3 regions of the Streptomyces sp. NPDC046712 genome follow, and region 3 is predicted to be linked to each of the others. Evidence: riboswitches for the same ligand, from Rfam matches in the RefSeq annotation. Region 3 holds a riboswitch; each other region holds the start of a gene.
What was found. Region 3 has a riboswitch for thiamine pyrophosphate ahead of thiC (phosphomethylpyrimidine synthase ThiC). Riboswitches for the same ligand answer to the same signal wherever they lie in the genome.

Region 1: it holds a riboswitch for thiamine pyrophosphate, as region 3 does, so the genes downstream of both, ABZ939_RS09220 (thiamine ABC transporter substrate-binding protein) here and thiC (phosphomethylpyrimidine synthase ThiC) in region 3, are expected to answer to the same signal.
Region 2: it holds a riboswitch for thiamine pyrophosphate, as region 3 does, so the genes downstream of both, thiO (glycine oxidase ThiO) here and thiC (phosphomethylpyrimidine synthase ThiC) in region 3, are expected to answer to the same signal.

What each region holds. Positions count from the first base shown of each region.
Region 1 covers NZ_JBEYYW010000005.1:157,912-161,177, forward strand. Annotated here, with positions in the region: gene ABZ939_RS09210 (MFS transporter) at 1-436, shown strand, start outside; gene rlmN (23S rRNA (adenine(2503)-C(2))-methyltransferase RlmN) at 494-1,600, shown strand; TPP riboswitch at 1,628-1,737, shown strand; gene ABZ939_RS09220 (thiamine ABC transporter substrate-binding protein) at 1,835-2,899, shown strand; gene ABZ939_RS09225 (iron ABC transporter permease) at 2,938-3,266, shown strand, end outside.
Region 2 covers NZ_JBEYYW010000037.1:54,891-58,156, forward strand. Annotated here, with positions in the region: gene ABZ939_RS33445 (thiazole synthase) at 1-108, opposite strand, end outside; gene thiS (sulfur carrier protein ThiS) at 114-338, opposite strand; gene thiO (glycine oxidase ThiO) at 335-1,501, opposite strand; TPP riboswitch at 1,499-1,611, opposite strand; gene ABZ939_RS33460 (hypothetical protein) at 1,666-2,007, shown strand; gene ABZ939_RS33465 (FAD-dependent oxidoreductase) at 2,036-3,250, shown strand.
Region 3 covers NZ_JBEYYW010000003.1:236,330-239,595, reverse strand. Annotated here, with positions in the region: gene thiC (phosphomethylpyrimidine synthase ThiC) at 1-1,454, opposite strand, end outside; TPP riboswitch at 1,448-1,595, opposite strand; gene ABZ939_RS05605 (YibE/F family protein) at 1,667-3,013, shown strand; gene ABZ939_RS05600 (SsgA family sporulation/cell division regulator) at 3,056-3,266, opposite strand, start outside.

The DNA of each region.
Region 1 (3,266 bases), on a different contig from region 3:
GTCCCAGCTCGGTGCGGTCACCGTCTCGGCCGTACCGGACCGGCAGAGCGCGGAGGTCGGCGGCATCCAGAACGCCGTCACCAACCTCGGCTCCTCGATCGGTACGGCACTGGCGGGGTCGCTCATGATCGCCGCGCTCACGTCGTCGTTCCTGGCGAGTGTCGAGCAGAACGCGGCGGTTCCGGCCGAGGTCAAGAACAAGGCGGCCGTCGAACTGTCGAGCGGGATTCCCTTCCTCTCGGACGCCCAGCTCCGGACGGCCCTCGACGAGGCGGGCACGAGCCCGGAGGTGGCCGAGGCCGCACTGGACGCGAACGCCGAGGCCAGACTCGACGGCCTGCGGGCCGCCCTCGCGATCCTCGCGCTCGCCTCCGTCCTGGCGATGTTCTTCACCTCGCGGATCCCTCAGACTCAGCCCGGCCGACCAGGGCCCTGACGGCGGGCAGTCGTCGACACCGGGCCACGGGCTGCCGTCTGCGACACTGGTACCACCATGCCCAAGCCCGGAGAACTCACTTTCGTCGCCCCCCGCGGAGCCAAGAAGCCGCCGCGGCACCTTGCCGACCTCACGCCCGCCGAGCGCAAAGAGGCCGTCGCCGCGATCGGCGAGAAGCCGTTTCGCGCCAAGCAGCTGTCCACCCACTACTTCGCGCGGTACGCCCACGACCCCGCCGAGTGGACCGACATCCCCGCCTCCTCGCGCGAGAAGCTGCAGGGGGAGCTGCTGCCCGACCTGATGTCCGTGGTCCGGCACATCTCGTGCGACGACGACACCACCCGTAAGACGCTGTGGAAGCTGCACGACGGCACGCTCGTCGAGTCCGTGCTCATGCGGTACCCGGACCGGGTCACCATGTGCATCTCCTCGCAGGCCGGCTGCGGGATGAACTGCCCGTTCTGCGCCACGGGACAGGCCGGGCTCGACCGGAACCTGTCGACGGCCGAGATCGTGCACCAGATCGTCGACGGGATGCGCGCCCTGCGCGACGGCGAGGTGCCCGGTGGGCCCGCGCGGCTCAGCAACATCGTCTTCATGGGCATGGGTGAGCCGCTCGCCAACTACAAGCGGGTCGTCGGCGCCATCCGCCGGCTGACCGACCCCGAGCCGGACGGGCTCGGGCTCTCGCAGCGCGGCATCACCGTCTCCACCGTCGGTCTCGTGCCCGCGATGCTGCGCTTCGCCGACGAGGGCTTCAAGTGCCGGCTCGCCGTCTCGCTGCACGCGCCCGACGACGAGCTGCGCGACACCCTCGTGCCCGTCAACACCCGCTGGAAGGTCCGCGAGGTCCTCGACGCCGCCTGGGAGTACGCGGAGAAGTCCGGCCGCCGGATCTCCATCGAGTACGCCCTCATCCGCGACATCAACGACCAGGCATGGCGCGGCGACCTGCTCGGGCGGCTGCTCAAGGGCAAGCGGGTGCACGTCAACCTGATCCCGCTGAACCCGACGCCGGGGTCGAAGTGGACCGCCTCCCGTCCCGAGGACGAGAAGGCGTTCGTCGAGGCCATCGCCGCCCACGGTGTTCCGGTCACCGTCCGTGACACCCGCGGGCAGGAGATCGACGGTGCCTGTGGACAGCTGGCGGCGTCGGAACGCTGACCTTGTAGTCTGAGCTCGAACATATGCATATTCCGACAGGGGAGCGCCACAGCGCTGAGAGTGCGGCACCGTCAGGCCGCAGACCCTCTGAACCTCGCCCAGGTCATTCTGGGTAGGAAGTTCGGTCGTTACTCGAGCTGTAGCGCCCTGCCCGCGGCCATGATCACCGGCCGCGGGCAGGGCCGCGTCTCTTCCTGGTCATACCCAGGAGGAATTCCAGTGAGCACGAAGAAGATGGGCGCCGCGGCGATCGCCGCCGCGCTGGGGGTCACCACCCTCGCCGCCTGCGGCGGATCCGAGGACAAGGCCGACGCCCCTGCCCCCAAGACCGTGACCCTCGTGAGCCACGACTCCTTCAACGCCTCCAAGGAGGTCCTGGCGGAGTTCACGAAGCAGACCGGCTTCACGGTCAAGGTGCTGAAGAGCGGCGACGCAGGCGAGGCCGTCAACAAGGAGATCCTGACCAAGGGCTCCCCGCAGGGCGACGTGTTCTTCGGCGTCGACAACACCCTGCTCTCCCGCGCCCTCGACAACGGGATCTTCGTCCCTTACGAGGCGAAGGGCCTGGACCGGACCCCCGCCGAGCTCCAGCTCGACAAGGAGCACCGGGTCACCCCGATCGACACCGGCGACATCTGCGTCAACTACGACAAGAAGTACTTCGCCGACAAGAAGCTCGCGCCCCCGCAGACCTTCGAGGACCTGACCAAGGCCGAGTACAGGAACCTGCTCGTGGTCGAGAACCCCGAGCGGTCCTCCCCGGGCCTCGGCTTCCTGCTCGGCACCGCCGCTCAGTACGGCGACGAGGGCTGGCAGGACTACTGGAAGAAGCTCAAGGCCAACGGTGTGAAGACCGTCGACAGCTGGGAGCTCGCCTACAACCAGGAGTTCTCCGGCTCCGCGGGCGGCAAGAAGGCCAAGGGAGACCGGCCGCTGGTCGTCTCGTACGCCTCCAGCCCGCCGGTCGAGGTCCTCTACTCCGAGCCGCAGCCCAAGGACGCCCCCACCGGGGTCTCCACCGGCACCTGCTTCCGGCAGACCGAGTTCGCCGGACTGCTGAACGGGGCGAAGAACCCCGAGGGCGGCAAGGCGCTGATCGACTTCCTGATCTCCAAGAAGTTCCAGGACGACATGCCGCTGCAGATGTTCGTCAACCCGGTGGCCAAGGACGCCACCCTGCCCGAACTCTTCACCAAGCACGGTGTGGTGATCGACAAGCCGCAGACCATGGCGCCCGAGAAGATCGCCGAGAAGCGTGACCAGTGGATCCAGCAGTGGTCGTCGCTCGTTCTGAAGTAGTTCCCGACCGCAGGGGAAGCGCGGCGCGGCTCGGCCTGATGGTCGTGCCCGTCGCCTTCTTCGCGCTCTTCTTCGCCTGGCCCGTCGCCTCGATCGTCGAGCGCGGGCTGCGGGTCGACGGCGCGTGGCAGTTCGGCCGCTTCGGCGAGACGCTGAGCCGGCCGGAGATCCTCGACGTCCTCTGGTTCACGCTCTGGCAGGCACTCGCCTCCACCGGCCTGACCCTGCTGATCGCGCTGCCCGGCGCGTACGTCTTCGCGCGCTTCGACTTCCCCGGCAAAGGGCTGCTGCGCGCCGTCGTCACCGTGCCGTTCGTGATGCCGACCGTCATGGTCGGCACGGCCTTCCTCGCGCTCGTCGGGCGCGG
Region 2 (3,266 bases), on a different contig from region 3:
GGCGACCAGAGAGCGTTCGAGGACGTCCAGGCTGGGGGCCCCGCCCGTGCCCATGATCAGGCGGGAGGAGAACTCCGTACCCCCGAGGAGGAATGAGTCGTCGGACATCGCGCTCAGCCCCCCTGCACGGCGGTGAGGACCTCGACCCGGTCGCCCTCGCCGAGGACGGTCGCGGACCACTGGCTGCGCGGCACGACGGTCTCGTTGACGGCCGCGGCCACGCCCGACGGCGCCGCCGTCAGCGTCGCGACCAGGGAGTCGAGGGTCGTGGGTGCGGTGAGGACGTGTGCCTCGCCGTTGACGGAGACGTTCGTCGGGACGTTCGTCGGGACGTTCATGCGGGCTGCTCCTGACGTACGGGGGAGAAGCGGCGGGGGGTGAAGGGGCGGGCCTCGTCCGGAAGCACGCCGGTGGTGAGGAGGTCGGCCATCACATCGCCGGTGACGGGGGTGAGCAGGACCCCGTTGCGGTAGTGGCCGGTGGCCAGCCGGAGGCCGGGCAGCGCGGTCGGGCCGAGCAGCGGAGCGTTGTCCGGCGAGCCGGGCCGCAGGCCCGCGCGGGTCTCGGTGAGCGGCAGCTCGGTGATGCCCGGCACGAGCTCATGGGCGTCGCGCAGCAGCTCGTAGACACCGCCCGCCGTGACGGTGGTGTCCCAGCCCAGCTCCTCGCTGGTCGCGCCGACCACCAGCTCGCCGTTCTCGCGCGGCACCAGATAGACATGGCTGCCGCGCACGACGGCCCGGACGGTCCGGGACAGGAACGGGGCGTACGCCCGCGGCACGGTCAGCCGCAGCACCTGCCCCTTCACGGGGCGTACGGGCGGCAGCACCTCCTCCGGTACGCCGGCGAGCCGGCCACTGAGGCTGCCGCCGGCCAGCACGACCTGGTCCGCCTCGAGCGCGGCGCCGTCCGCGAGCCGTACGCCGGTCGCCCGGTCCCGTACCACCGTCAGCCGCTCCGCCAGGGCCCGGTGGAAGACCACCCCGGCCCGTTCGCAGGCGACGACCAGCGCGTCCGCGAGCCGGCGCGGATCGACCTGGTGGTCGCCGTCGACCCGCAGTCCGCCGCGCACCCCCGGAGCGAGCATCGGCTCCAGTCGGCGGCACTCGCGCCCGCTGAGCCACTCCGACTCCAGGCCGCAGCGGGTCTGCAGGGCGTGCAGCTCGCGCAGGTGCGCCCGGTCGTCGGCGTCGAGCGCGACGGCGAGTGTGCCGCAGGCGCGGTAGCCCACGTCGTGCCCGGTGGCGTCCTGGAGCTCGGCGACGAAGTCCGGATAGCGGCGCGCGGAGGCGAGGTTGAGGGCGAGCAGGGTCTCCTCGCCGTAGTGGAGTTCGGTGACGGCGGCCAGCATCCCGGCCGCCACGCGGGCGGCCCCGCCGCCCGGTTCCGGGTCCACGACCGCGGTGCGCAGCCCGCGCTGCGCCGCCCGCCAGGCCGTGACCAGACCGATGATTCCGCCCCCGATGACGAGAACGTCAGATGTACTGCATGTACGCGACATGGGCGTCCAGCCCCTCCCTTCGCCGGCATGACCCGGATCAGGTTCGTACGGTCGGAGGCCGGCCAGCCTCCCTCTCAGCCCGGTGCGTCCGGGCTCCCGCGAGTGCTCTACGTTGACGGTCAGACTATCCCCCGCCCCCGACGCCCAGTAAGGGAGCCTCCGCTGTGGCTCGATCTCTCGACGGACTGGTCCTCGCCCCGGTCGCCGACCAGGCGCCCGGTCAGGTCGGTACGCGTACCCGCTTCACGTACCACGAGGAGGACGGCCGGATCTGGGCCGAGTACGCCGGCGGGGACGTCGTCCGGGGGAATCTCGTCGGCACGCGCGCGGGGGACCGGCTCGACTTCCGGTACGTCCAGCTGAAGCAGGACGGATCCACCTCTTCCGGGCATTGCGTCTCGACCGTGGTGGAGCTGCCGGACGGGCGCGTTCGGCTGGAGGAGACCTGGGCATGGGAGTCCCAGGAGGGCGCCGGCACCAGTGTGGTCGAGCAACTGCCTTCCTGACGGAGTATCAGATTTGTAAGGTGATCGGGTGAGCGAGCAGAAGCAGGCACAGCAGCGGGTCGTGATCGTGGGCGCCGGCATGGCGGGGGTGCAGACCGCCGTCGCCCTGCGCGAACAGGGCTTCACCGGCCCGGTCGTCCTCATCGGGGCCGAGCCGCACCAGCCCTACGACCGGCCGCCCCTCTCCAAGGCGGTCCTCCTCGGCAAGGCCGAGGACTCCGCCTTCGACGTCGACTTCGAGGCCCTCTCCATCGAGCTGCGCCTCGGTCTCGACGTCACCGGCCTGCGCGCCGACGACCACGAGGTCGACACCGAGGCCGGGCCCGTCCCGTACGACGTCCTGGTCCTCGCCACCGGCGCCGAGCCGGTCACTCTGCCCGGCACCGAGGGCGTGCCCGGAGTCCATCTGCTGCGCACCCTCGACGACGCCGCCCGCCTCAAGCCCGTCCTGGAGCGGCGCCACGACATCGTCGTGGTCGGTGCCGGCTGGATCGGCGCCGAATTCGCCACCGCCGCCCGCGAGGCGGGGTGCGCCGTCACCGTCGTCGAGGCCGCCGACCGCCCGCTCGCGGGCGCGCTCCCCGTCGAGGTCACCGCCCCCATGGCGCAGTGGTACGACGAGAGCGGTGCCGAACTCCTCACCCACGCGCGTGTGGCCGGCGTCGAACCCGGCACGGTCGTCCTGACCGACGGCCGGCAGCTGACCGCCGACGCGGTCGTGGTCGGCATCGGCGCCCGGCCCGCCACCCGCTGGCTCGCCGGCTCCGGCATCGCCCTCGACACGGACGGCTCCGTCACCGCCGACGAGCGGCTGCGCACCTCCCTGCCCGACGTGTACGCAGTCGGCGACTGCGCCTCCTTCCCCTCCGCCCGCTACGGCCGGCGGCTCCTGGTCCACCACTGGGACAACGCGCTCCAGGGGCCGCGCACCGTCGCGGCCGAGATCATCGGTGAGGCCCCCCGGCCGTACGACCCGGTGCCGTACTTCTGGTCCGAGCAGTTCGGCCGCTTCGTGCAGTACGCCGGACACCACGCGGGCGACACGGAGCTGCTCCGGCGCGGCGACCCGGCCGGACCCTCCTGGTCCGCGCTCTGGCTGCGCGACGGCGTCCTCGTCGCCCTGCTCGCCGTCGGACGCCCCCGCGACCTGGCCCAGGGCCGCAAGCTGATCGAGTCCGGCACCCGCATCGACCCGGAGCGGGCCGCCGACCCCTCCGTCCCCCTGAAGGCGGCAGTCCTCTAGGGCTCGACTACCGACT
Region 3 (3,266 bases):
CCCTTGGCCAGGTCGGCCGCGTGCGCCGCGATCTTGTAGGTGATGACGCCGGTCTTCACGTCGTCGCGGTTGGGCAGGCCCAGGTGCTCCTTGGGCGTGACGTAGCAGAGCATCGCCGTGCCCCACCAGGCGATCATCGCGGCGCCGATGCCCGAGGTGATGTGGTCGTACGCCGGAGCGACGTCCGTGGTCAGCGGGCCGAGGGTGTAGAACGGCGCCTCCTCGCAGATCTCCTGCTGAAGGTCGATGTTCTCCTTGATCTTGTGCATCGGGACGTGGCCCGGGCCCTCGATCATCGTCTGCACGTTGTGGCGCTTGGCGATCGTGTTCAGCTCACCGAGCGTCTTCAGCTCCGCGAACTGCGCCGCGTCGTTGGCGTCCGCGATCGAACCGGGGCGCAGACCGTCGCCCAGCGAGTACGTGACGTCGTACGTCGCGAGGATCTCGCAGAGCTCCTCGAAGTTCGTGTAGAGGAAGTTCTCCTTGTGGTGCGCCAGGCACCAGGCGGCCATGATCGAGCCGCCGCGCGAGACGATGCCGGTCTTGCGGCGGGCGGTCAGCGGCACGTACGGCAGCAGCACGCCGGCGTGCACCGTCATGTAGTCGACGCCCTGCTCGGCCTGCTCGATGACCGTGTCCTTGTAGATCTCCCAGGTCAGCTCCTCGGCCTTGCCGTCGACCTTCTCCAGGGCCTGGTAGAGCGGCACGGTGCCGATCGGCACGGGGGAGTTGCGCAGCACCCACTCGCGGGTGGTGTGGATGTTGCGACCGGTGGACAGGTCCATGACCGTGTCGGCGCCCCACTTGGTCGCCCACGTCATCTTCTCCACCTCCTCCTCGATCGAGGAGGTCACGGCGGAGTTGCCGATGTTGGCGTTGACCTTCACCAGGAACCGCTTGCCGATGATCATCGGCTCGATCTCCGGGTGGTTGACGTTCGCCGGGAGCACCGCGCGACCTGCGGCGATCTCCTCCCGTACGACCTCGGGGGAGACGTTCTCGCGGATCGCGACGTACTCCATCTCCGGGGTGATCTCGCCCCGGCGGGCGTACGCGAGCTGCGTCACCGCCGCCCCGTCGCGGCCCCGGCGGGGCTGGCGCGGGCGGCCGGGGAAGACGGCGTCGAGGTTCTTCAGGCCCCCGCGCGGCGAGGTGTGCTTGATGCCGTCGTCCTCGGGGCGGACCGGCCGGCCCGCGTACTCCTCGGTGTCCCCGCGGCCGATGATCCAGTTCTCGCGCAGCGGCGGAAGGCCCCGCCGTACGTCGGTGTCGATGGTGGGGTCGGTGTACGGACCGGACGTGTCGTACAGCGTCACGTCCTTGCCGTTGGTGAGGTGCACCTGTCGGACGGGCACTCGGAGGTCGGGGCGCGAGCCCTCGACATATCCCTTGTGCCAGCCCGGCTTGCGCTCGTCCTGGCTGGTGGCAGGCGTGCGTGCATCCTGAATGGTCATGAGACCGATCTCCCTACGCCGGCATTACCCGGTAACAGGTTCGGCGGTCGGCGCAGCCTCCTCCCGTACGTACGTCATGTACGCGCGTACGGTGATCAGCGCCCTCTCAGCCCGGTGCTCCGAGCTCCCGCGTGTGCAAAGGTGCCACCACGCTAGCGTCAATCCGGCCGTGCTGAACAGTGGGCCCCCACCGTTCTTGCGATGATCGGTCGGTGACTTCCTCGCAGCAGACCCCAGAACCCGACGGCCACGACGGACATGGTGACGCGGGCCACGGGCACGGCCATACCCACAGCCATGGGCCGGCCGCGCCTGTCTCGCGGCATCTGCGCAGGGTCATCGCCGCCGTCCTGATCCCGTTCGCCACGGCCGTGGTGGTCGGTCTCGTCGTCCTGTGGCCGGGGGGCGCCCCGGAACACGAGCGCACCGGCGTCGGCTTCGATCGGCAGACGTACCAGGGCGAGGTCGTCTCGGTCGAGCAGGTCGACTGCAAGGATGTGAACGCCGCCCAGGTCCCGCCGACCGGGGACACCTCCACCCCCGAGGGCCGCGAGGCCGTCGACGCCCAGCAGGGGCAGTGCGAGAAGGCGACGATCGAGGTCACCAGCGGCCCGGACAAGGGACGTACCTTCACGGAGATCGTGCAGCCGGACGCGCCGCGCCAACTGGACCAGGGGCAGGGCGTGGTGGTGGCGTACGCCCCCGACGCCCCGCGCGATCTGCAGTACTCGGTGACGGATGTGAACCGCAAGGTTCCGCTGACGGTCCTCGCTCTGATCTTCGCGGTCGTGGTCGTGCTCGTCGGCCGGATGCGCGGAGTGATGGCACTGATCTCGCTCGCCTTGAGCTTCCTGATCCTGACCTTCTTCATCCTCCCGGCGATTCTTCAGGGTTCGAATCCGCTGGTGGTCGCCGTGATCGGATCGAGCGCGATCATGCTGATCGCGCTCTACATGTGCCACGGCCTGTCGGCCCGCACCTCGGTCGCGGTGCTCGGAACGCTGATCTCGCTGCTTCTGATCGGACTGCTCGGCTCGCTCTTCATCGGCTGGGCCTCGCTGAGCGGCAACACGGACGACAACACCGGTCTGATCCACGGCCTCTACCCGGACATCGACATGTCCGGTCTGCTGCTCGCGGGCATCATCATCGGATCGCTCGGTGTCCTCGACGATGTGACGGTGACCCAGACCTCGGCGGTGTGGGAGCTGCACCAGGCCGACCCCCGGATGGGGCCCCGCGCGCTGTACCGGGCCGGGATCCGGATCGGTCGCGACCACATCGCGTCCGTGGTGAACACCCTGGTGCTCGCCTACGCCGGTGCGGCCCTGCCCCTGTTGCTGCTCTTCTCCATCGCGCAGAGCAGCGTGGGGACGGTGGCCAACAGCGAGCTGGTCGCGGAGGAGATCGTCCGGACGCTGGTGGGATCGATCGGTCTGGTCGCCTCGGTACCCGTCACCACCGCGCTCGCCGCCCTGGTGGTCTCCGCCGACCGGCCGGGCGACCGGGCTCCGGAGAAGCGTTCATCCAGGGGTGGACGCCGCCGCCGGGCCAAGTGATCTCCCCCGGTCCCCTCCTCGACGGGGTGCCTGGGGAGCCACTCAGCCCGCGTTCTCCTCTGCCAGAATCCGGCCGAGCGCGGCTTCCAGATTGTCCTCGAAGTCGCCCAGTGTCCGTTCCTGACCGAGAGGAACCAACCTGTCCGTACGGTCGAGGAAGGCGACGAGCGGCGGGGCGCTGGCACGGAACAGCGCCCGGTCACTGCCGACCTGGAGCCGGATGGAGACGTCCGACAGCACCTCGGCATCGGTC